DNA from 4 places in the Arthrobacter pascens genome. Region 1 is predicted to be linked to each of the others. Evidence: riboswitches for the same ligand, from Rfam matches in the RefSeq annotation. Region 1 holds a riboswitch; each other region holds the start of a gene.
The links. Region 1 has a riboswitch for thiamine pyrophosphate ahead of QFZ40_RS00365 (ECF transporter S component). Riboswitches for the same ligand answer to the same signal wherever they lie in the genome.
Positions count from the first base shown of each region.

Region 1 (4,785 bases):
TTTCCTGGCCGCAGTGCAATAAGACCCTTCCCAGCGGCCAGGCCTTCGCCATCGTAGGCGTGAACAACGGCCTTGCCAACACCACCAACCCCTGCCTGGCGCAGCAGCTCGAATGGGCGGCCACGTCCAAGGGAATAGCGGGCCAGCCGAGGGTGGCACTCTATGTCAACACCGCCAATCCAGGTACCGCCGGCACCTGGTGGCCCGTGAGCAACGAGTATCCGGCCGGCACAGTGGTACACAACCCCTACGGCACCTGCAAGGCCCCCGACGTCGGCGAGGCCTGCGCCTACATGTACGGCTATGCCAAGGCGTACGACGACGCGTACAGCCGCGGCATCGGTACCCCCTCGGCGTACTTGTGGTGGCTCGACGTCGAGACCGGCAACAGCTGGTCGTCCAACCGCAATGCCAACCGGGCGGTCCTGGAAGGCATGACCGACTTCTTCCACAGCATCCAGGCGGATGTGGGAATCTATTCCACCGGTTCCCAGTGGGGTCAGATTGTGGGCCCTGTCAGCAATTCGAGCAATCTGTACTCCCTGCCCAGTTGGCTCGCCGGTGCCCGCACAGCATCAGGAGCCAAGGCCAACTGCGCAAACGCTCCTCTCACGGGCGGGGGCAGGGTCACGCTGACGCAGTTTGTGTCCCGGGGTTTCGATTACGACTACTCCTGCGTCTGACCAGCCAGGACGGCAGCGGCGCCTCCCTGCATCCCGGCTAATGCCAAACGAAGCTCCACGTGCCGAAGCCTACTGCCGCGAGGACCGCCGCGACCGCAATAAGCAGGCCGCCCAGCAGAACCCAGGCGTCCAGCAGCGAGTAGGTGGATTCACGGGCCCATGTCCTCTGCGCACCCCCGAAGCCGCGCGCCTCCATGGTGACCGCCAGCCGGGACGCCCGGCGGATGGCCTGGACCAGAAGCCCGAAGCTCTGGCCGAGCATGGCGCGCAACCTTTGCAGCGGGCTTCCCTGCGAGCCAACGCCGCGGGCGCGCCGGGCCATGCCGATGGTCTGCCATTCCTCCGCCATGAGACCCACGAGCCGCATCGCGGCAAGGGTGCCCAGCACAAAGCGGTGCGGCAGCCGGGCCTTCTGCGCCAAGGCATCCGCGAGGTCGGTGGGGTCGGTGCAGGTCATGAGGAGGATGGCCGGCAGGGCTATCGCCAGTCCGCGCAGCATGAAACCCACCCCCAGCTGCAGCGAGCCTTCACTGATGGACCAGATCCCGACGTCGAGCAATACAGCGCCGCTGTCCGCCGCGACAATCGCTGTGCTCCATCCGCCCAGGGCAGCCGCAAGGATCAGCGGCCACGCGCGCTGCCACAGGAGGGGCAGCGCGAGCCCGGCCAGCGGGAAGAGTGCCAGTTCCGTGACCAAGGCGGTGGTGGCGGACACCCAGTCGATGGAGAGTGCCAGCGCCAAAGTGATGAGGAAAACGGCGGCGAACTTGGCCAGCGGATTGGCGCGGGTCAGAAGCGCATGGTTGCCGTGCAGGTTCAGCGCCGCCCTCATGCTGCACCGGCTTCCAGCGGCGCCCCGGCCCGGGAAGCAGGGTCAAGGCGAAGTTCCGTGCCGCCCAGGACCGCGGTGAACTCCTGGTCGTGGGTCACCGACACCACGGCCGTCCCGGCGTCCAGCAGTTCGGAGAGGAAGGAGGCGAGCTCCGCCCAGGTATTGGCGTCTTGGCCGAACGTGGGCTCGTCGAGGACCAGGACGTCGGGATGGGCCGCGAGCACCGTCGCCACCGAGAGCCGGCGCTTTTCGCCGCCGGAGAGGGTGAACGGGTTGGCGTCCACCAGATGCGCCAGGCGCAACCGTTCCAGCAGCTCGTCAACCCGCTCCTCGCCGTGGCCCAGGTGGCGCGGACCGAACATCAGCTCGTCCAGCACGCGGCCCGTCACGAACTGGTGCTCCGGTTCCTGGAACACGGTTCCGATCCGGGAAATCAGTTGATCGGCTTTCCACCTGAACGGATCGATCCCGGCGCCACGGCTTAGTTCCACGGTGGCTGAGACCTTGCCGTCAACGGGCGCCAGCAGACCGGCAAGGGTCAGCGCGAAGGTGGATTTTCCTGCACCGTTCGGCCCCGCCACCGTCAGTGCCTGGCCCGCACGGACCTGCGCTGAAATGCCCTGCTGGACAGGCACCGGCGGGAACGTTTTGAAGGCCCGCCGGCGCGGCCGTTCACGGGACACGGCGAGCTGCTCTGCGGCGAGCAGAAGCTCCCCGGAGCCCGCAGTGCGCCGTGCCCTGGTGGCCGGGACATAGCCGGGTACCCAGACCCCGGCCGCAATCAGCAGGGCCCGGGCGTCGGCCAGCACCTGGTCCGGGGGGCCGTCCAGAAGCACTGCGGGTTCCGCGGCGGAGCCAGGCTGAAGAACTACGATCCGGTCCACGAGGTCTTTCCAGACAGACACCCGGTGCTCAACCACCACCAGCGTGGCACCCGTCTTGTCCAGACAGCGGCCCACGGCATCCCGGACTTCCAGGACGCCGGCCGGGTCCAGGTTGGCGGTGGGCTCATCGAGCAGGATCAGCCCGGGACGCATCGCCAGGATGCCGGCAAGCGCGAGGCGCTGCTTCTGCCCGCCTGAAAGGGCCGACGTCGGATGGTCCAGAGCGAACCCGCCGGCAGTTTGAACGCCGGAACCCTCCCCGGGGTTGCCTTGCCCGCCCGGACTTTGCCCGACGGGACTTTGCCCGACAGCGCGGCGCAACCCGACGTCGTCGAGCGCCTCGCGGACACGCCTCCAGATCTCATCCCGGGGCACCGCCAGGTTTTCGGCACCAAACGCGACATCGTCACCGAGCCGTGAGAGCACCACCTGCGTTTCGGGGTCCTGCTGCATGAGGCCGGCCCGTCCGCGCTGTTCGCGCGGAGCCAGGCCGTCGATCAGCAGCGAACCCGACTCGTCGGCGTCGTCCCCTTCGTCCCCCAGCACCCCCGCCAGGGCGTGCAGCAGGGTGGACTTTCCCGCGCCGGAGGGACCCAGAAGCAGTACGCGCTCACCGGGGCCGATCTCGAGGTCGAGTCCCCGGAGGGCGGGCGTGGACCGGCCGGCGTGCCGCCAGCCCCAGCCCCGGGCGGAAACCGCGGCCGGTCGCGCCGCCCTTGAAGCGCCTGCGTGGGCAGCTGACATCAGTTGAAGACGGGCTCTGATGCTGCCTTGCGGGAGGCGAAGGAGCTCAGTACTCCGGTCCTGGCCAGGCCGCGGGTGGCGATCCAGGGCAGGGCACCGGCAATGATGGCGCCGGAGATTGTGCAGAAGATGATGTAGGTGAGCTTGTCGCCTGCTTCATAGGCGATGTTCCAGCCCCAGGGCAGGAAGGAATCGTTGATTCCGCAGAAGAGTCCGGCGCCGGCGCCGGCCAGCAGCGCAGCCGTCAGGTTGTACTTCTGGTACAGGAAGGACTTGAACTTGAAGTTGCCGTAGACCAGCAGGAAGAACACCAGCTCCGCGCCAAGGCCCTGCAGGACTCCGGAGATGAGCACGGTGGCGCCGTACTGCGAGCCCATGATGAGCTCGCCGGTGGCGGCCACGGTTTCGCAGAAGAGCGCCGCACCCGGCTTGCGGACGATGAGCATCCCGAGCACCGCGGGGATCATCCAGCCGCCGGCGATCAGGCCGGTCAGTGGCGGGTAAACGGCGTTCATGGGCGCTGAGACGATCCCGGCGCCCTGGGACCAGGCCCAGAAGATCACGCCCCCGGCGATGGCGATGAGCGCCGCCACCACGATGTCCACGACGCGCCAGGTATTGCCGGTCTTTTTGATTGCTGCTGTTGTCATGTGGTCCTCCTGAGGATCAGGAGGGGAAAGTGCACCCCGGCCGTCGGCGTTCGCCGCCTTTGCCGGACACTTCGAGAACTCGACTCCCTTGCGCCGGTACTAGCCGGATCAGGTTCGAGGGTCTGCGGCTGTCCGCACTCTCAGCGCCCACCTGCGGTTCCTGGCAATGCCAGGTAATGCCCGACGGCGGCGCTCCCCTGTCGTAAATAAATCTGCCCTTGTGGGCGTGGTCTAGTTTACACCGCGGGAGCGGTAGATTGTGGGCCATGACTGCCGAATCCTCCCCCGTGACAGTGTTCGATCCCGATTCCCGCGCAAGCCAGCCCGAAGGGCTGCTCAAGGCCCTGATCGGGCGGGTTGAAGCCGAGATCGGAGAGCTGCAGTTCCCCCATTTCACCAAGGACGACTCCCTCAACCTGGGGCTGCTTCTGGTGGAGCTGGGCAAGAGCCGCCGCCTGCCCATCGCGATCGACATCACCAAGGGCGAGCAGGTTCTGTTCCACGTGGCCCTCGACGGCGCCACACCGGACAACGAGCACTGGATCCGGGCGAAGCAGCGCACCGCGGCCCGGTATGAGGTTCCGTCGCTTCTGGTGGGTCTCCGCGGCCGGCTTCACGGCGGGCGGATAGAGGACCAGGGATGGTTCGACCAGTCCCGGTACGCTCCGCACGGCGGCTCCTTTCCGGTCTATGTGGCCGGGGCAGGCGCCGTGGCCACCGTGACCGTGTCCGGTTTGCCCCAGCAGCAGGACCACGACCTGGTGGTGGAAGCGTTGCGGGAAATCCTGCAATCCATGCGGGCCGGGTAGCCGGACGGGAGCCGCTGATCAGTTTCAGCTATTTGCCGCATGCGCCTGCGCTGGTACCGGGACCAACTGCTGTTTGATGTCCTCCCAGTCGGTTGCCACTCGGCGTTCCACAATCAGCCCGTCCACTACGCGCTCCAGTGTCAGGCTCTCGCTGGTGACGGGCACCCCGGCGGGGGCGATTCC
Region 1 covers NZ_JAUSXF010000001.1:82,371-87,155, reverse strand. The annotation lists gene QFZ40_RS00380 (hypothetical protein) at 1-683, shown strand, start outside; gene QFZ40_RS00375 (energy-coupling factor transporter transmembrane component T family protein) at 721-1,515, opposite strand; gene QFZ40_RS00370 (ABC transporter ATP-binding protein) at 1,512-3,143, opposite strand; gene QFZ40_RS00365 (ECF transporter S component) at 3,143-3,793, opposite strand; TPP riboswitch at 3,861-4,002, opposite strand; gene QFZ40_RS00360 (heme-degrading domain-containing protein) at 4,060-4,602, shown strand; gene QFZ40_RS00355 (ester cyclase) at 4,627-4,785, opposite strand, start outside.

Region 2 (4,785 bases), 1.1 Mb from region 1:
GTGACTTCACCGCCGGCGTCGTGGGAGGTAAACCGGATGAAGACACGGTTATACCGCCAGTCCAGGTCCGGATGGTGGTTCTGCTCCTCAGCGAGGCGCCCGACGGCGGCGATCAGCTCCAGCGCGGCGGCCGCCGTCGGCGCTTTGTAGGCAGTGACCAGTCCGCCCAGGCGGTACCGCCAGTCCGGGAGTCCGTCCAGGGCCTCGTCGATCCGCGCCCTGGTGAGAATGTCTTCCTTGCCGGCCACTGCTGACTCCTTGGCTCGTCGCGGTGAGCCCGGTCCTGGCGGCCGCGGCGGCTGGATGCCGGTCTACAGGAACTCTGCCCGGCCTTCCATGGCCGATGACGCCAGGGCGTGCTCGCGGCGCGGTATCCTCCCGGCCGCTTTCGCCAGCCTACCGGCGATAACGGCGTGTTTGAAGGCTTCGCCCATCAGCGCCGGGTTCTGGGCACGTGTCACGGCAGTCGCGAGCAACACGGCGTCGCAGCCCAATTCCATGGCAAGGGCGGCGTCCGAGGCGGTGCCAATGCCGGCATCCAGGACCACGGGCACCGACGCCCGGGAAACGATCAGCTCGATGTTGTGCGGATTGAGGATCCCCAGGCCGGTACCGATGGGCGCTCCGAGCGGCATGACGGCCACGGCGCCGAGGTTCTCAAGCCGAAGGGCAAGGACGGGGTCGTCGTTGGTGTAGGCGAACACCTTGAAGCCGCGGTTGACCAGCTGCTCCGTGGCGTCCACCAGCTCAACGGCGTCGGGCAGGAGGGTCTGTTCATCGGCGATGACCTCTAGCTTGACCCAGTCGGTTTCCAGCGCCTCACGGGCAAGTTCCGCCGTCATGACGGCATCGCGGGACGTGAAGCAGCCGGCGGTATTGGGCAGGACCCGGATCCCGTGTTCCACCAGGAGCTGGAAGAGCGATCCCGTCTCGGCGGGCGAATAACGGCGCATGGCCACGGTGGTCAGCTCGGTTCCGGACGCGATCAGGGCAGCACCGAGCCCGTCCAGGCTCGGCGCGCCGCCGGTGCCCATGATGAGCCGGGATCCGAGGGCGACGCCGTCGATGACCAGGCTGTCCGCGTCCGTCCGCTGCTTCACTGTGTCGATGCCGCTGGTTTCCGTCATGGCGCTCAGCCTCCCTGGACTGCTGTGACAAGTTCCACGTCGTCACCCTCGGCGAGCGCTGTGACGTGCCACTGGCTGCGGGGAACTACTGCGGAGTTGTGCGCTACGGCCACGCCGAGTTTCCGGCCGTCCGTCGCCTGCCCGTCGGGCGCGAGGGGGCGGCCTGTGACCTGGCTGACCAGGGTGGTGATGGAGGCGCCGTCGGCCACGGCGTGGTGCGATCCGTTGAGGGTGATGTTCATGCTGTTTCCTTTTGTGGGTCAGGGTTGCGGCCGGCCAGGGGCGTGCCGGAAAACCTGGCGGGGCTGAAAGCCTGCCAGCGGCGGTCCTCGGCGCCATCCATGAGGGACCTGCAGATAGCCGCCGCAGCGGGGGTGAGCAGGACGCCATGACGGAAGAACCCGGTGGCGATGATCAGCCCCGCAACATCTTCCCCGCTGTCCTGAAGCGGGCGCACCCTTGCCCGGCCAAGCAGCGGTGCGTTGTCCGGCGTGGCGGGACGTGCCCGGGCGGTGCTTTCCACCAGTTCCAACTCCGCGACGGCGGGTACCAGCGCCTGGGCATCGCGCAGCAGCTGGTAGACCCCGCCAGCGGAGACGGCGCCGTCGCCCGTGACGGACAGTGCGTCTTCACGCTGGCTTGCTCCGATGACCACCGAGCCATCCTGCCGGGGAACGATGTACACGGGAACACCGTGGACCAGCCCGCGGACGGTGGAGGTAACCAGCGGGCGCAGATGCTGCGGAACGGCGAGGCGGAGGATGTCCCCATGGACAGGGCGCAGCGGCAGCCGGAGCCCTTCCGGCAGGCCCTCCAGGGATGAAGCCTGCAGCCCGTTGGCCACCACAGTCTCGCGGGCCAGGACCGTCCCGCCTTGAGCGAGCCTCACGCCGCTGACCCGCCCGTCCTGCCAGAGGAGGGACGTAGCCCGGTCCTCGACAGCGAAGCCATCCCGGGCTCCTTCGACGTCGGTTCCGGATCCGGGCTCATGCGAAGCGAGCACCTGCCGGAGGCACGCCACCAGCTTCCGCGGATCCACCTGGTGGTCGGCGGGGATGTCCAGTGCGCAGGATATCGCGGGGCTGAGCAGGCCCTCCCTGGCCCTGGCCTCACGAACCGTGAGCGGTTCCACTGTCAGTCCGTTGGCCTGCTGGACGGTCCGCAGGTCCATGAGCACCCTGCGGTCAGCGGCGTCGGCCGCCACCGCGATAGTGGACGTGGAGAGGTAGCCTGTGTCCAGCCCCGATGCGTCAGCAAGGTCTGAGGCGAAGGCCGGCCACAGGCCGGAGGATTCAAGCATGAGCTCCAGGAGGTCCTGCTCCTGGTAGTGGAGCTCGCTGACCGGCGCAAGCATGCCGGCGGCCGCCCAGCTCGCACCGGAACCTGGCGCGTTGTCGATGAGGACCACCGAACGTCCTGAACGCCTCGCTTCCCAGGCGATGCCATGGCCGATGACTCCGCCGCCGATCACCGCCACGTCCGCTTTTAGCAGCCCTGAAATGCGGGGAGACGAAGCAGAATCCGGTGAGGGACTCCGGGATGGGGGCAAGACGTGTTTCCTTCCCTACGCCGGTACTAGCCGGATCAGGTCAAGCGGTCGGCTCTGACGCCCTCTCAGCCCGGTGCTTTGTGACAGCCGCCGCGGCTCCCGCAGTACCAGCCCAGTTTAGAGGAACTAGGGTGGTTTGCATGAACCCAGCCCTTTCTGACCACGCGGCCGTCTCCACCAGCTCCGACGCGGCCGGCAGTGAAGACGGCGGCCGCGGCCTCGGCAGTGCGCGCCTCTACCTCTGCACCGACGCACGGCGCGAGCGCGGCGACTTTGCTGAGTTTGTCGACTCTGCGTTTGCCGGCGGTGTGGACATCATCCAGCTCAGGGACAAGGCCATCGAAGCGGCCGAGGAGCTCGAACTCCTCGCGGTCCTGAAAGAGGCAGCCCAGCGCCACGGGCGCCTGTGGGCGGTGAATGACCGGGCAGATATCGCTGTCCTGTCGGGGGCACCCGTGTTCCATATCGGTCAGAGGGATCTCCCGCTGCCGGCGGCCAGGACCCTTCTGAACGGGAACGCGGAAATCGGCCTGTCCACTCACAGTACGGAACAGATCGACGCCGCCATCGGGGCATCTGCCGCAATGCTGGCCGCCCCGGCGGGACTGGACTATTTCTGCGTCGGTCCTGTCTGGGCCACCCCAACAAAACCAGGCCGGGCCGCCGTCGGACTTGACCTTGTCAGGTACGCCGCCGGAACGGTAACCAAAGCGGAATCCTCTCCCGGCGGTGCACCCGTGCCCTGGTTCGCCATCGGCGGCATTGACCTGGGCAACGTGGAGCAGGTGGTGGAAGCCGGAGCCAGCCGGGTGGTGGTGGTCCGCGCCATCACCGAGGCGCCGGATCCGGCAGAAGCGGCCTCAGCGCTGCTTGCCGCGCTTGACGCCGGGATGTCCTAAAGCCTTGGTGCCCTCCCTCGAACGGCCGCCGGGGCGATAGCGTGCACTAACTGTGGAAATCGGGCTAACCTGATTTTCGTGTCACATCATCGGCTGGCCCCTAACGTCCACGAGCACACCAACGCGCTCGAGGAGGCGCTGGGCGCGCTGAGAACGGAACTGGAACTGCCGGGACCGTACCCCGACGAGGCGGTGCGCGACGCTGAGGCGGCCGTGGCTTCACACCGGATGCCGGCCTCCGACCTGACTGACGTAGAGTTCCTCACCATTGATCCCGAATCGTCCACCGATCTGGACCAGGCGCTGTTCATCGAGCGCGACGGTACGGGCTACAAGGTGCTTTACGCCATCGCGGACGTTCCTTCCTTCGTGGTCCCCGGCGGCGCCCTGGACGCCGAGACCCGGCGCCGGGGTCAGACGTTTTACGCGCCGGATGGCCGGATCCCACTGCATCCGGAAGTCATCAGCGAGCAGGCCGGCAGCCTCCTCGCAGGTCAGCTATGCTCTGCGTTCGTCTGGGAATTCCGGCTTGATGATGCCGCCGAGGTCACCTCCGTGACTGTCCGGAGGGCCAGGATGCGAAGCCGCACCAAGCTCAGCTACAAAGGCGCCCAGGCGGAGCTCGACGCCGGAACAGCCACCCCTGTCCTGCAACTCCTCAAAGAAGTGGGACTCAAGCGCGTTGCCCTGGAGCGTGCCCGCGGCGGAGCCAGCCTGAACATGCCGGAACAGGAGATTGTCCAGCTGCCCGACGGCGGCTACCGCATTGCCGCCGCTCCCCAGCTTCCCGTGGAGGACTGGAATGCCCAGATTTCGCTCATGACCGGGATGGCGGCCGCCAGGCTGATGCTGGACGGAAAAGTGGGGATCCTCCGTACCATGCCGTCCCCCGACGAACGCTCCTTGGGCCACTTCAGGATCCAGACCGAGGCCCTCGGCAAGCCGTGGGACGGGGAGGTCAGCTACGGTGAATATCTCCGAACCCTGGACCCCCTCGACCCGCGCCAGCTGGCCATCCTCCATTCGGCAGGCATGCTGTTCCGCGGCGCCAGCTACACGGCGTTCGACGGCGACGTCCCCGAGGACGCCATCCAATCTGCCATCGGTGCTGCCTATGCGCACACCACTGCTCCGCTCCGTCGGCTGGTGGACCGCTTCGTGCTGGTGATCTGTGAGGCGCTCAGCAACGGCAGGCCCGCGCCAGGCTGGG
Region 2 covers NZ_JAUSXF010000001.1:1,211,398-1,216,182, reverse strand. The annotation lists gene QFZ40_RS05700 (4a-hydroxytetrahydrobiopterin dehydratase) at 1-248, opposite strand, end outside; gene QFZ40_RS05695 (thiazole synthase) at 312-1,127, opposite strand; gene thiS (sulfur carrier protein ThiS) at 1,133-1,369, opposite strand; gene thiO (glycine oxidase ThiO) at 1,366-2,676, opposite strand; TPP riboswitch at 2,672-2,789, opposite strand; gene thiE (thiamine phosphate synthase) at 2,817-3,575, shown strand; gene QFZ40_RS05675 (RNB domain-containing ribonuclease) at 3,654-4,785, shown strand, end outside.
Region 2: it holds a riboswitch for thiamine pyrophosphate, as region 1 does, so the genes downstream of both, thiO (glycine oxidase ThiO) here and QFZ40_RS00365 (ECF transporter S component) in region 1, are expected to answer to the same signal.

Region 3 (4,785 bases), 1.6 Mb from region 1:
CCAGGTCCGGCTGCGCCTCAGCCCAGAGGATGTCGGCAAAGCCTAAGGCGGACGCCGGGGGCTGGAGGTGGTGGAAATGGTGGATGGGACCGTTGCCCCTGCCTACTCCCAGCAAGGCAGAGTTCTGCAGGGCAGCGGTCAGCCATGGCTTCACCTGTCGCAGGGACGCCTCCCAGTCGCCCAGCCGGGCCTGTGCCGTTGCCATCGCCGAGGAGAGCGAGCAGCCGGTGCCGTGGCTGTTGCGGGTGGGAACACGTTCCCCCTGCAGGACCACCACTTCCTCGGAGAGCAGTCCCCCGGTATTGACCAGCGCATCCGGGCAGGAGCCGCCGTCGAGATGGCCGCCCTTCACCAGAATGGTGGCACCGGTGACGGATGCCAGCCGGCGGCCCTGCTCCAGGGCAGCCGGCCAGCTGTCCGCCTCCTGTTCATCCATGAGCATGGCGAGTTCGGCCAGGTTGGGCGTGATCAGGTCCGCCAGCGGCAGAAGTCCGCGCAGGGCCGCCTCGGCCGATTCCTGCAGGAGCCTATCCCCGCTGGTTGCCACCATCACCGGGTCAAGGACGACGACGGCGGGCCGGACTTTTTCCAGCCAGCTGCGGACGGCAGCAATCACCTCGGCGTCGCCCAGCATGCCGATCTTTACGGCATCGATGCTGATGTCGTCGCTGAGGGCGTCCAGCTGCTGGGCCAGGAAAGCTGCCGGCGGGACGTGGACCGCCCAGACACCTTGGGTGTTTTGGACGGTGAGGGCCGTGATGGCGGCCATTCCGTAGCCGCCGTGCGCCGCGATGCTTTTCAGGTCAGCCTGGATGCCGGCACCGCCGGACGGGTCCGATCCGGCGATGGACAGCACGCGGGGAACCGGCCGCCGGGTGGCGGATGGGGACGCAGCCGGCTCTGAAAGGGCCCGGTCTGCAGCGGCCGATGTTCCGACTGCTGAAGCCCGGGCGGGTGCGGCATTGGGAGCATCAGGGGCAGCAGCTGTTGGGGGCAGGACTGATGTTGAAGGCAAAAAAGACGTCCCTTCGCCGGTGCTAGCCGGACAGGTTCAACGGGTGTGGATCTCAGCCGGCTCTCTGCGCGGCACCCCGTGTCAGTCCCCCAGCCTAGCGCTGTGTTAACGCCGGATGCCCGGACGGGGCCTGTATGTTACAGGGCCCGCCCGGGCATCATGGCCTACACGTGTACTGCTCCTCAGAGCTCGGAGGCCGGAACCCCTACTCCGAGGATGATGGGGGCGTCCGCTGCAGCCCGCTTCGTCGCCTCCGGCTCGGGGGCTTTGGCCGCATGTGAATGCCCGGTGGACGCCGCATGGGTCGCCTCGTGGTGTTCCACTGATGTGGCGTTGGCTGCCCCCTGCGCACGGCTGGCGCTCCGGTTCCGCCGGGGACGACGGGTCGCGGACTGCCCTGCCGTGTGATCGGAGTAGTCCTTTTCCTCGACGGCAGGTTGCTGAGGGGCAGGACGTTCCGCCTGGGGACGCTCGGCCTCGGAAGGCTCGGCCTGGGAAGGTGCAGGCGCCGGGGCCGGCTCGCCCAGGTGGGCAAACGCCTCGGCCAGGCGGTCCAGAGTCAGCGCTGGTTGCTGCGGCTGGTCCCCCGCGTGCTCCACGAACGGCAGCACAACCTGTTCTCCGCCGAAGGTCAGCACGGTGGCGGGGCGGCCGGATGCGTCAGCATCGTGCCGTCCCGTTGCCGGCGAAGGTGATGCCTGCGGCGCAGGTGCCTGCGGCGCACGTTCCTGCGGTGCACGCTCCTGCGGTGCACGTTCCTGAGTTACACGTTCCTGGCTTACAGGTGCCTGCGTGCCCGCGGAAGCGTGCGCGACCTCATCGTCATGAAGGTGGGCGGCGTGTGCTGCTGCCGCAATGTTGGCAAGGGCAACCCTGGTGGCCTCAGCCTTGGCGTGGCGCTCGGCGTCGCTGGGGTCCGGGTGGACCGTGTGGATCTGCACCGGCGCGGCCTGGGCGACATCCAGCGGCTGTCCTCCCCTGCCGCGGCGGCGCTTGCGGTCGGTGCGGCCTCCGGGCTGGCTCTCGATCCGCTGGCTGTCGGCCCGCTGGTTGTCCTGGCGGTTATCCGGACGGCTGTCGAAGCGCTGGCTGTCCGAGCGCTGGACGTGGTGCTCCGCGGCCACGATATTTGCCCGGCGGTGCTCCACGGGGTCATCGTGGGTGACGATACCGCGGCCGGCACAGACCTCGCACTGCTCGCCGAAAACCTCCAGCAGCCCGGTGCCCATACGCTTGCGCGTCATCTGGACAAGTCCAAGCGAGGTGACCTCGGCCACCTGGTGCTTGGTGCGGTCGCGTCCCAGGCACTCCACCATCCGGCGCAGCACCAGGTCGCGGTTGGACTCCAGCACCATGTCGATGAAGTCGATGACGATGATGCCGCCGATGTCCCGGAGCCTGAGCTGGCGGACAACTTCCTCCGCCGCTTCCAGGTTGTTCTTGGTGACGGTCTCCTCAAGGTTTCCGCCGCTGCCCGTGAACTTGCCGGTGTTGACGTCCACCACTGTCATGGCTTCGGTACGGTCGATCACCAGGGAGCCGCCCGAGGGCAGGAACACCTTGCGGTCCAGTGCCTTGTGAATCTGCTCATCGATCCGCCAGGCCGCAAAGATGTCCTGATCCTTGGTCCACTTTTCCAGCCGGCCCACCAGGTCCGGCGCCACGTACGTTACGTAGGCCTCGATGGTGTCCCATGCCTCCTCGCCGGAGACGATCAGCTTGGAGAAGTCCTCGTTGAAGACGTCGCGGACCACCTTGATGGTGAGGTCCGGTTCGCCGTAAAGCAGTTCCGGGGCCAGGATCTTGGTGGACGTGGACTGGCTTTCAATGCCCTCCCACTGCGCCCGCAGCCGGTTGATGTCGTGCGTGAGCTCCTCTTCCGATGCGCCTTCGGCGGCGGTGCGGACGATGACGCCGGCGTGCTCCGGCAGGCGGTCCTTGAGGATGCGCTTGAGGCGGTTGCGTTCGACGTCGGGCAGCTTGCGGGAGATTCCCGTCATGGATCCGCCCGGCACGTACACGAGGTAGCGCCCCGGAAGGGAGATCTGGCTGGTCAGCCGTGCACCCTTGTGGCCCACCGGATCCTTGGTGACCTGGACCAGCACGGTATCGCCTGACTTGAGCGCGTTCTCAATGCGGCGCTGCTTGCCTTCGAGGTTGACGGCTTCCCAGTTGACTTCCCCTGCGTACAGGACAGCGTTACGGCCACGTCCGATGTCAACAAAGGCCGCTTCCATGGAGGGCAGGACGTTCTGGACCTTGCCCAGGTAGACGTTGCCGATGAGGGAGTCCTGCTGCGTCTTGGAGACGAAGTGCTCAGCCAGGACGCCGTCTTCGAGGACCGCGATCTGGATTCTGTCGTCGCGCTGGCGGACGATCATCTGCCGGTCAACGGACTCACGCCGGGCCAGGAACTCGGCCTCGGTGATGACGGTGCGGCGGCGGCCGGTATCGCGGGATTCGCGGCGGCGCTGCTTCTTGGCCTCTAGCCTGGTCGAGCCCTTGACGCTGGTCACGCGGTTGTTGACGGCGGGTTCGCTGACGGCACGCGGTGCGCGGACACGGGTGACAGTGTTGGGCGGATCGTCATCCCCTCCACCGGTAAGTTCAAGATCCTGGTCACCACGACGGCGGCGGCGACGACGGCGGGACGTGACGCCCTCTTCAGGCTGACCGGATGACTCCTCGTCGGCGTCGTCCCTCTCCTGGCTGCCTTCGGCGTCCCCGTCGGCGTCTCCCTCCAGGTCGCGGCCGGCGGTGCGCGTACGGCCTCGGCGGCCACGGCTGCGGCGCCTGCGGCGGCCGTTGTCATCGCCGTCGCCCTCCTCGGCATCGTCCTCGTCCTGCTCGTCCGTGACGGCCGGAGCGGGCGCCGGGCGGACGACTGTGCTCAGGTCAGGGGCCTGGAACAGCACCGACGTCGCCTGACCCGGCTCCAGGAACAGCGAGCCGAAGGGGCTGGCCGGCCCGGCCGGCGCTGCTTCCTCAGCGGCAGCTGCTTCGGCGTCGGCCTCGGGAACCGGGGCGGCTTCCGGCGCTCCCCCCGGCTGGACTGACGGCGTTTCCTCAGGCACAGCCTCAGCCTCAGCCCTCGCGGCGGCGCGAGGGCTTTCAGTGTCCTGAGCTGTTTCTGTGTCCGGAGCGGTTTCAGCCGGGCCGTCAGGCTCAGGTGTGGCAGCAACCTCGGGGGCGGATGCCTTGCGGGTCGCCACCCGACGGCGTCGGACGGGCTTGGTCGCGGCCTCAGGAACGGTGGTCTCGTCTGCGGCTGCGGCGGCAGCAGGCTGGGCTTCGCTCTCCGGAACAACAGGAACCTCGGGGAGTACAGCTTCGGCGTCCGCTGCGAAGGCGGGCAAAGGCTCTGCGGTGTCAGCCTTCTTTCGCGAGCGCGTGCGGCGGACCGGCGCTTTGACTTCCTGGGTGGCATCTTCCGTGGCCGGGGCTTCTGCGGCACCGGCTCCGTCCGTAACGTCCACGGCCGGCAGCGCCTCGGCGACTGCCTCGGCCGTCCCGGCGTCGGCTGCCTTAGGAACTGCCTTCCGCCGGGTCCTTACGGCTCTCTTCGGCGTTTCAGCAGCTGCTGCATGGTCATTAACGGCTGGTACTAGCTCATTTTCCATATGTGGCAACACTCCTGCCCCTGACGTACCGCCACATCCGGCACCCATTGGGGCACATATTGTCAAAACCCGCAGGCGTTGACAGAAGTCAAGTGGATACTCCCAGGTTCGCACCGGCAGTGGGGTGCGGCAGCCCGTGGGAGCCAGCGG
Region 3 covers NZ_JAUSXF010000001.1:1,717,277-1,722,061, reverse strand. The annotation lists gene thiD (bifunctional hydroxymethylpyrimidine kinase/phosphomethylpyrimidine kinase) at 1-856, opposite strand, end outside; TPP riboswitch at 1,007-1,104, opposite strand; gene QFZ40_RS07910 (Rne/Rng family ribonuclease) at 1,198-4,635, opposite strand.
Region 3: it holds a riboswitch for thiamine pyrophosphate, as region 1 does, so the genes downstream of both, thiD (bifunctional hydroxymethylpyrimidine kinase/phosphomethylpyrimidine kinase) here and QFZ40_RS00365 (ECF transporter S component) in region 1, are expected to answer to the same signal.

Region 4 (4,785 bases), 1.5 Mb from region 1:
CCGCGGACTAGGTGTTCGAGCGCTTCTGCCAGCAATTTACTCAGCCTCGGTGGTCTCTGCTTCGGCGTCGGCCGGGGCCTCGGCTGCGTCAGACTGCTTTGCCTTCTTGGTGATGGCTTCCGGGATGATCACGGAACCCTTCTCGGGGGCAACAAAGGCAGCCTTCGGAGCCTTGGTCTTCAGGGTGCCTTCCTGGCCCGGGAGACCCTTGAACTTCTGCCAGTCACCGGTGATCTTGAGGATCGCGGCAACCTGCTCCGACGGCTGCGCGCCGACGGAGAGCCAGTACTGTGCACGGTCGGAGTTAACCTCGATGTATGAGGGCTCTTCGGTGGGGTGGTACTTGCCGATCTCTTCGATGGCCCGGCCGTCACGCTTGGTGCGTGAGTCCGCGACGACGATGCGGTAGTACGGTGCGCGCATTTTGCCAAAGCGCTTAAGGCGAATCTTTACGGCCACTTTTGTGGTCACTCCTGTTTCAGAAAAGGGGGTGAACCCGGCGTTCTGCACCCGTGGGGCGGGCCATACTTGAGGGTTCGAAGGACAGGATCCGGACGCGGAGAGAGGGGCCACGCAGATCGAGTACCTGTTTATTGTGCCAGATCGGCGCCGGGATTTCGACTTGACACGCGCCGCAGGCCTCGCGGCGACGCCAGCCAACACCGGTACGGAGGCTCAGGAGGACCAGACGTAGAGTCCGGTGCGCTCCGCGTCGTCGATTCCGGCCGCCAGCTCAGCCAGCTGCTGCACGTACTTCCGGGCTTCATCGGCTCCGAAAGGCATGTCGTCCTGGGCGGCCCACCGCTCCGCCACATCATCCAGCACGTTGCCTTCGCCCTCGGTTTCGTAGCTGAGCAGTTCGGCCAGCGCCCGGACCATCGCGGGGGGAACTCCCAGCAGCGAGTCGCTCGCCACGTCCACCATGGCAAGTTCGTAGTCTGCACCGCCGGCGTGGACGGCAGCCCCTGCGAGGTCGCCCAGCTGTTCGATTTCAAAATCACTAACTCCGGGAATCCGCAGGGCCTGTCCTGACGGCGAGCCCGCCGATGAGCCTCCCTCGTCCAGGAGGCCCGCGCGCTTCAAGGCGGCGTCGTGGGTTGCAACAAAGATTTCGGTGAAGCCCATGGGAATCGCCCTCATTCCGTCGACGGTGCGGCGCTGAAAGGCGACAAATAGGACCGCCCCGGCCGTTCGGAATCAGCCTAACGCACGGGGGAACCGCACTGGCTCAGCGGGCAGCGACACGGATGCGGTTGCGCCAGGGATCCTCGAAACGCAGCTCGGCACCGGTGTGGTGCGCCGGAACTCCGGCGACCTTCAGGCGGTCGGCGAGCGCGCCGACGTCGTCACCGACGGGGACTTCGATGAGCACCTCGCCCAGTCCGAGCGTGTCCTTGCGGGGACCTGCGCCGCGGCTGTTCCACACATTCATGGCCATGTGATGGTGGTAGCGCCCGGCCGAAACGAACAGCGCCTGCCCGTGCCAGCCCGCGGTCTTTTCAAATCCCAGCGTGCGCACGTAGAAGTCATGGGCGGACTGTACGTCACCCACCTGCAGATGGACGTGGCCCACGCCTGCTTCGCTCCCCCGCTGGCCGTCCACAGACTCCTGGGTCAGATGCTCCTCCAGGTAGCGCTGGGGCGGCAGCGCCAGGCTGTCCATCACCACATCCTTGCCGTTCCACGACCAGCGTTCCCGCGGACGGTCATAGTACAGCTCGACCCCGTTGCCTTCCGGGTCCGTGAAGTAGAACGCCTCGCTCACGAGGTGGTCGGCACTGCCGGTGAACGACCTCGGCTCATACTGTGCGGCGGTGGCAACGGTGGCAGCCAGCGACGCCTGGTCCTCAAACAGCAGGGCGGTGTGGAAGAGCCCGGCTTCACCCCTGCCTGGGAGGCTAAGCCCGGTGGCCGGCGCCAGGTGGACCAAGGGCCTGCCGAGCCTGCCAAAGTAGAGGCCGCCGTCCTGCTCGGCAACGATCTCCAGCCCCAGCGCCCGCTGGTAGTAGTCGGTCATCAGTTTCATGTCACCCACCTTGAGCATCACCGTGCCCATGGTGAGTCCGGCAGGAAGAAGATCCTGGCTGTTGGGTCCTGCAGTCATTGAACGCTCCCGGTCCAGTGGCCTTCTTGGTTCGAGGCCTCTACTTATAAAAGTAGTTGAAGCTTCAATTTATTCCAAGTGTCCAGGCCGATTCGGGTTCGAGGTCCCCGGCGGGACCAGGTGCCCGCCCAGCACCACGTGCTGGAGCCTGGAAACGGTTGACAACAGCTTCCGCGGGTCCTCGCGGCAGAGCACAACGTCCGCCGGCGCGCCTTCCGCCAGGCCGTCCGCGCGCAGCCATTCACGTGCGCCCCAGCAGGCGGCATCAAGGGCGGCAACCGTGGGCAGGCCGGCTCTGTGCAAGGCAAGGATCTCATCCGCGATCCTGCCGTGCCCGATCACGCTTCCGGCGTCGGTGCCTGCGTAAATGCGGACCCCGGATTCAAAGGCTTCCAGCACGCGCTCCTCCCGTCGTTCCCAGAGCGAACGCATATGGGAGGCGTAGCGGGGAAACTTCGGTTCAGCCTGGCGGGCAATGTCCGGGAAGGTGGCGATGTTGATGAGTGTGGGGACAATCGGGACGTCCTGTTCCACGAGCCGGGGAACGTGCCGGGGAAGCAGCCCTGTTGCGTGCTCAATGCAGTCGATATCAGCATCCAGCATCTGGTCCAGGGTTTCCCCGGCGAAGCAGTGGGCTGTCACCCGCGCCCCTTCGTCGTGTGCCGCCTGCACGGCTTCCTTCACGACGGCGGCTGGAAAGGACGGCGCCAGGTCGCCGATGTCCCGGTCGATCCAGTCCCCCACGAGCTTGACCCAGCCGTCGCCGGCCCGCGCCTGTTTCCGGACGGCCTCAACCAGCCCGTCCGGTTCCACTTCAATGGCAAAGTTCTTCAGATAGCGGCGCGTGCGGGCGATGTGCCTGCCTGCGCGGATGATCCTTGGCATTCCGGGACGCTGCTGCAGCCAGCGGGTGTCACTCGCCGCGCCGGCGTCCCGGACCAGGAGTGTTCCGGCGTTGAGGTCGGTGCGGGCCTGCTCTTCGGCTACCTCATCGGCCACCTCGCCGAGCGGCCCCAGGCCGATGTGGCAATGGGCATCCGCAAAGCCCGGGAGCACCCAGCCGGACAGGATCCTGTCCGGAGTGGCCTCGGGACGGTGGAAGGTCAGCCGGCCGTCCACCGACCACATTCCGTGGCGTTCCCGGTCCGGCCCGGCAAGGACTGTTCCGCTGAATTCGATGATTTCACCCATCGGGCCAGCCTAATCCGGGTTTCGGCCGCCCCTTGTGGAGGTCACTTTCCCGTCGGTGCCGTGATAGCTTCGTCTTGACCACACGGGTGCCCTTGCAGGGGCTGAGATCGGGCTGACGCAGCCTGCGACCGTTGAACCTGTCCGGGTAATGCCGGCGAAGGAAGTGAGTATTCCGTGAATACGCAAGAAAAACAGCTGATCCCTGCCCAAAATGAAACCCGCCCCGCTGAATCGGGTCCTGCCGAGACGCAGTCGCTGAAGTCCCATTCGCTGGCCTTCATCAGCGATGAAGCGGCGGGAATCAGGGTCCCGGTAACGGAAATCGCCCTGGAGCCCTCGCCGAACGGCCTGGCGAACGCTCCTTTCCAGGTGTACCGGACAGCAGGCCCCGGAAGCGATCCGGTAGTCGGCCTCAGCCCGTTCCGTTCTGAATGGATTGAAACGCGCGGGGATACGGAGCCGTACGGCGGCCGGGAGCGGAACCTGCTCGACGACGGCCGGTCTGCAGTCCGTCGCGGCGCAGCGTCCGCGGAGTGGAAGGGGGCACAGCCGGTGCCCCGCCGCGCCGTTGAGGGCCGGACCGTGACGCAGATGCACTACGCCCGGCAGGGCATGGTCACTCCGGAGATGAAGTTCGTTGCCCTCCGTGAAAACTGCGATGTGGAGCTGGTCCGCAGCGAAGTCGCGGCGGGCCGGGCCATCATCCCCAACAACATCAACCATCCTGAGTCCGAGCCGATGATCATCGGCAAGGCCTTCCTGGTGAAGATCAACGCGAACATCGGCAACTCCGCCGTCACCAGTTCCATCGCCGAGGAAGTCGACAAGCTGCAGTGGGCCACGCAATGGGGGGCCGACACGGTGATGGACCTTTCCACCGGCGATGACATCCACACCACCCGGGAATGGATCATCCGCAACTCCCCTGTGCCGATCGGCACGGTTCCCATCTACCAGGCGCTGGAGAAGGTCAACGGCGAGGCAAACAGGCTCACGTGGGAGATCTTCCGGGACACAGTCATTGAGCAGTGCGAGCAAGGAGTGGACTACATGACAATCCACGCCGGGGTGCTGCTGCGGTACGTTCCGCTGACAGCCAACCGCGTGACTGGCATCGTGTCCCGCGGCGGCTCCATCATGGCCGGCTGGTGCCTCGCCCACCACCAGGAAAACTTCCTCTACACCCACTTTGACGAGCTCTGTGAAATCTTCGGCAAGTACGATGTCGCGTTCTCACTGGGTGACGGGCTGCGGCCCGGAGCCACGGCGGATGCCAACGATGCTGCGCAGTTCGCCGAGTTGGACACCCTTGCTGAACTGACGCAGCGCGCCTGGGAGTTCGACGTGCAGGTCATGGTGGAAGGGCCCGGCCACGTGCCCTTCCACCTGGTCCGCGAAAACGTGGAGCGGCAGCAGGAGCTCTGCAAGGGCGCGCCGTTCTACACCCTGGGCCCCTTGGTGACCGACGTGGCTCCCGGCTATGACCACAT
Region 4 covers NZ_JAUSXF010000001.1:1,608,964-1,613,748, reverse strand. The annotation lists gene QFZ40_RS07420 (RNA-binding protein) at 1-35, opposite strand, end outside; gene rpsP (30S ribosomal protein S16) at 37-459, opposite strand; gene QFZ40_RS07410 (hypothetical protein) at 676-1,125, opposite strand; gene QFZ40_RS07405 (VOC family protein) at 1,229-2,104, opposite strand; gene QFZ40_RS07400 (amidohydrolase family protein) at 2,174-3,295, opposite strand; TPP riboswitch at 3,368-3,475, shown strand; gene thiC (phosphomethylpyrimidine synthase ThiC) at 3,470-4,785, shown strand, end outside.
Region 4: it holds a riboswitch for thiamine pyrophosphate, as region 1 does, so the genes downstream of both, thiC (phosphomethylpyrimidine synthase ThiC) here and QFZ40_RS00365 (ECF transporter S component) in region 1, are expected to answer to the same signal.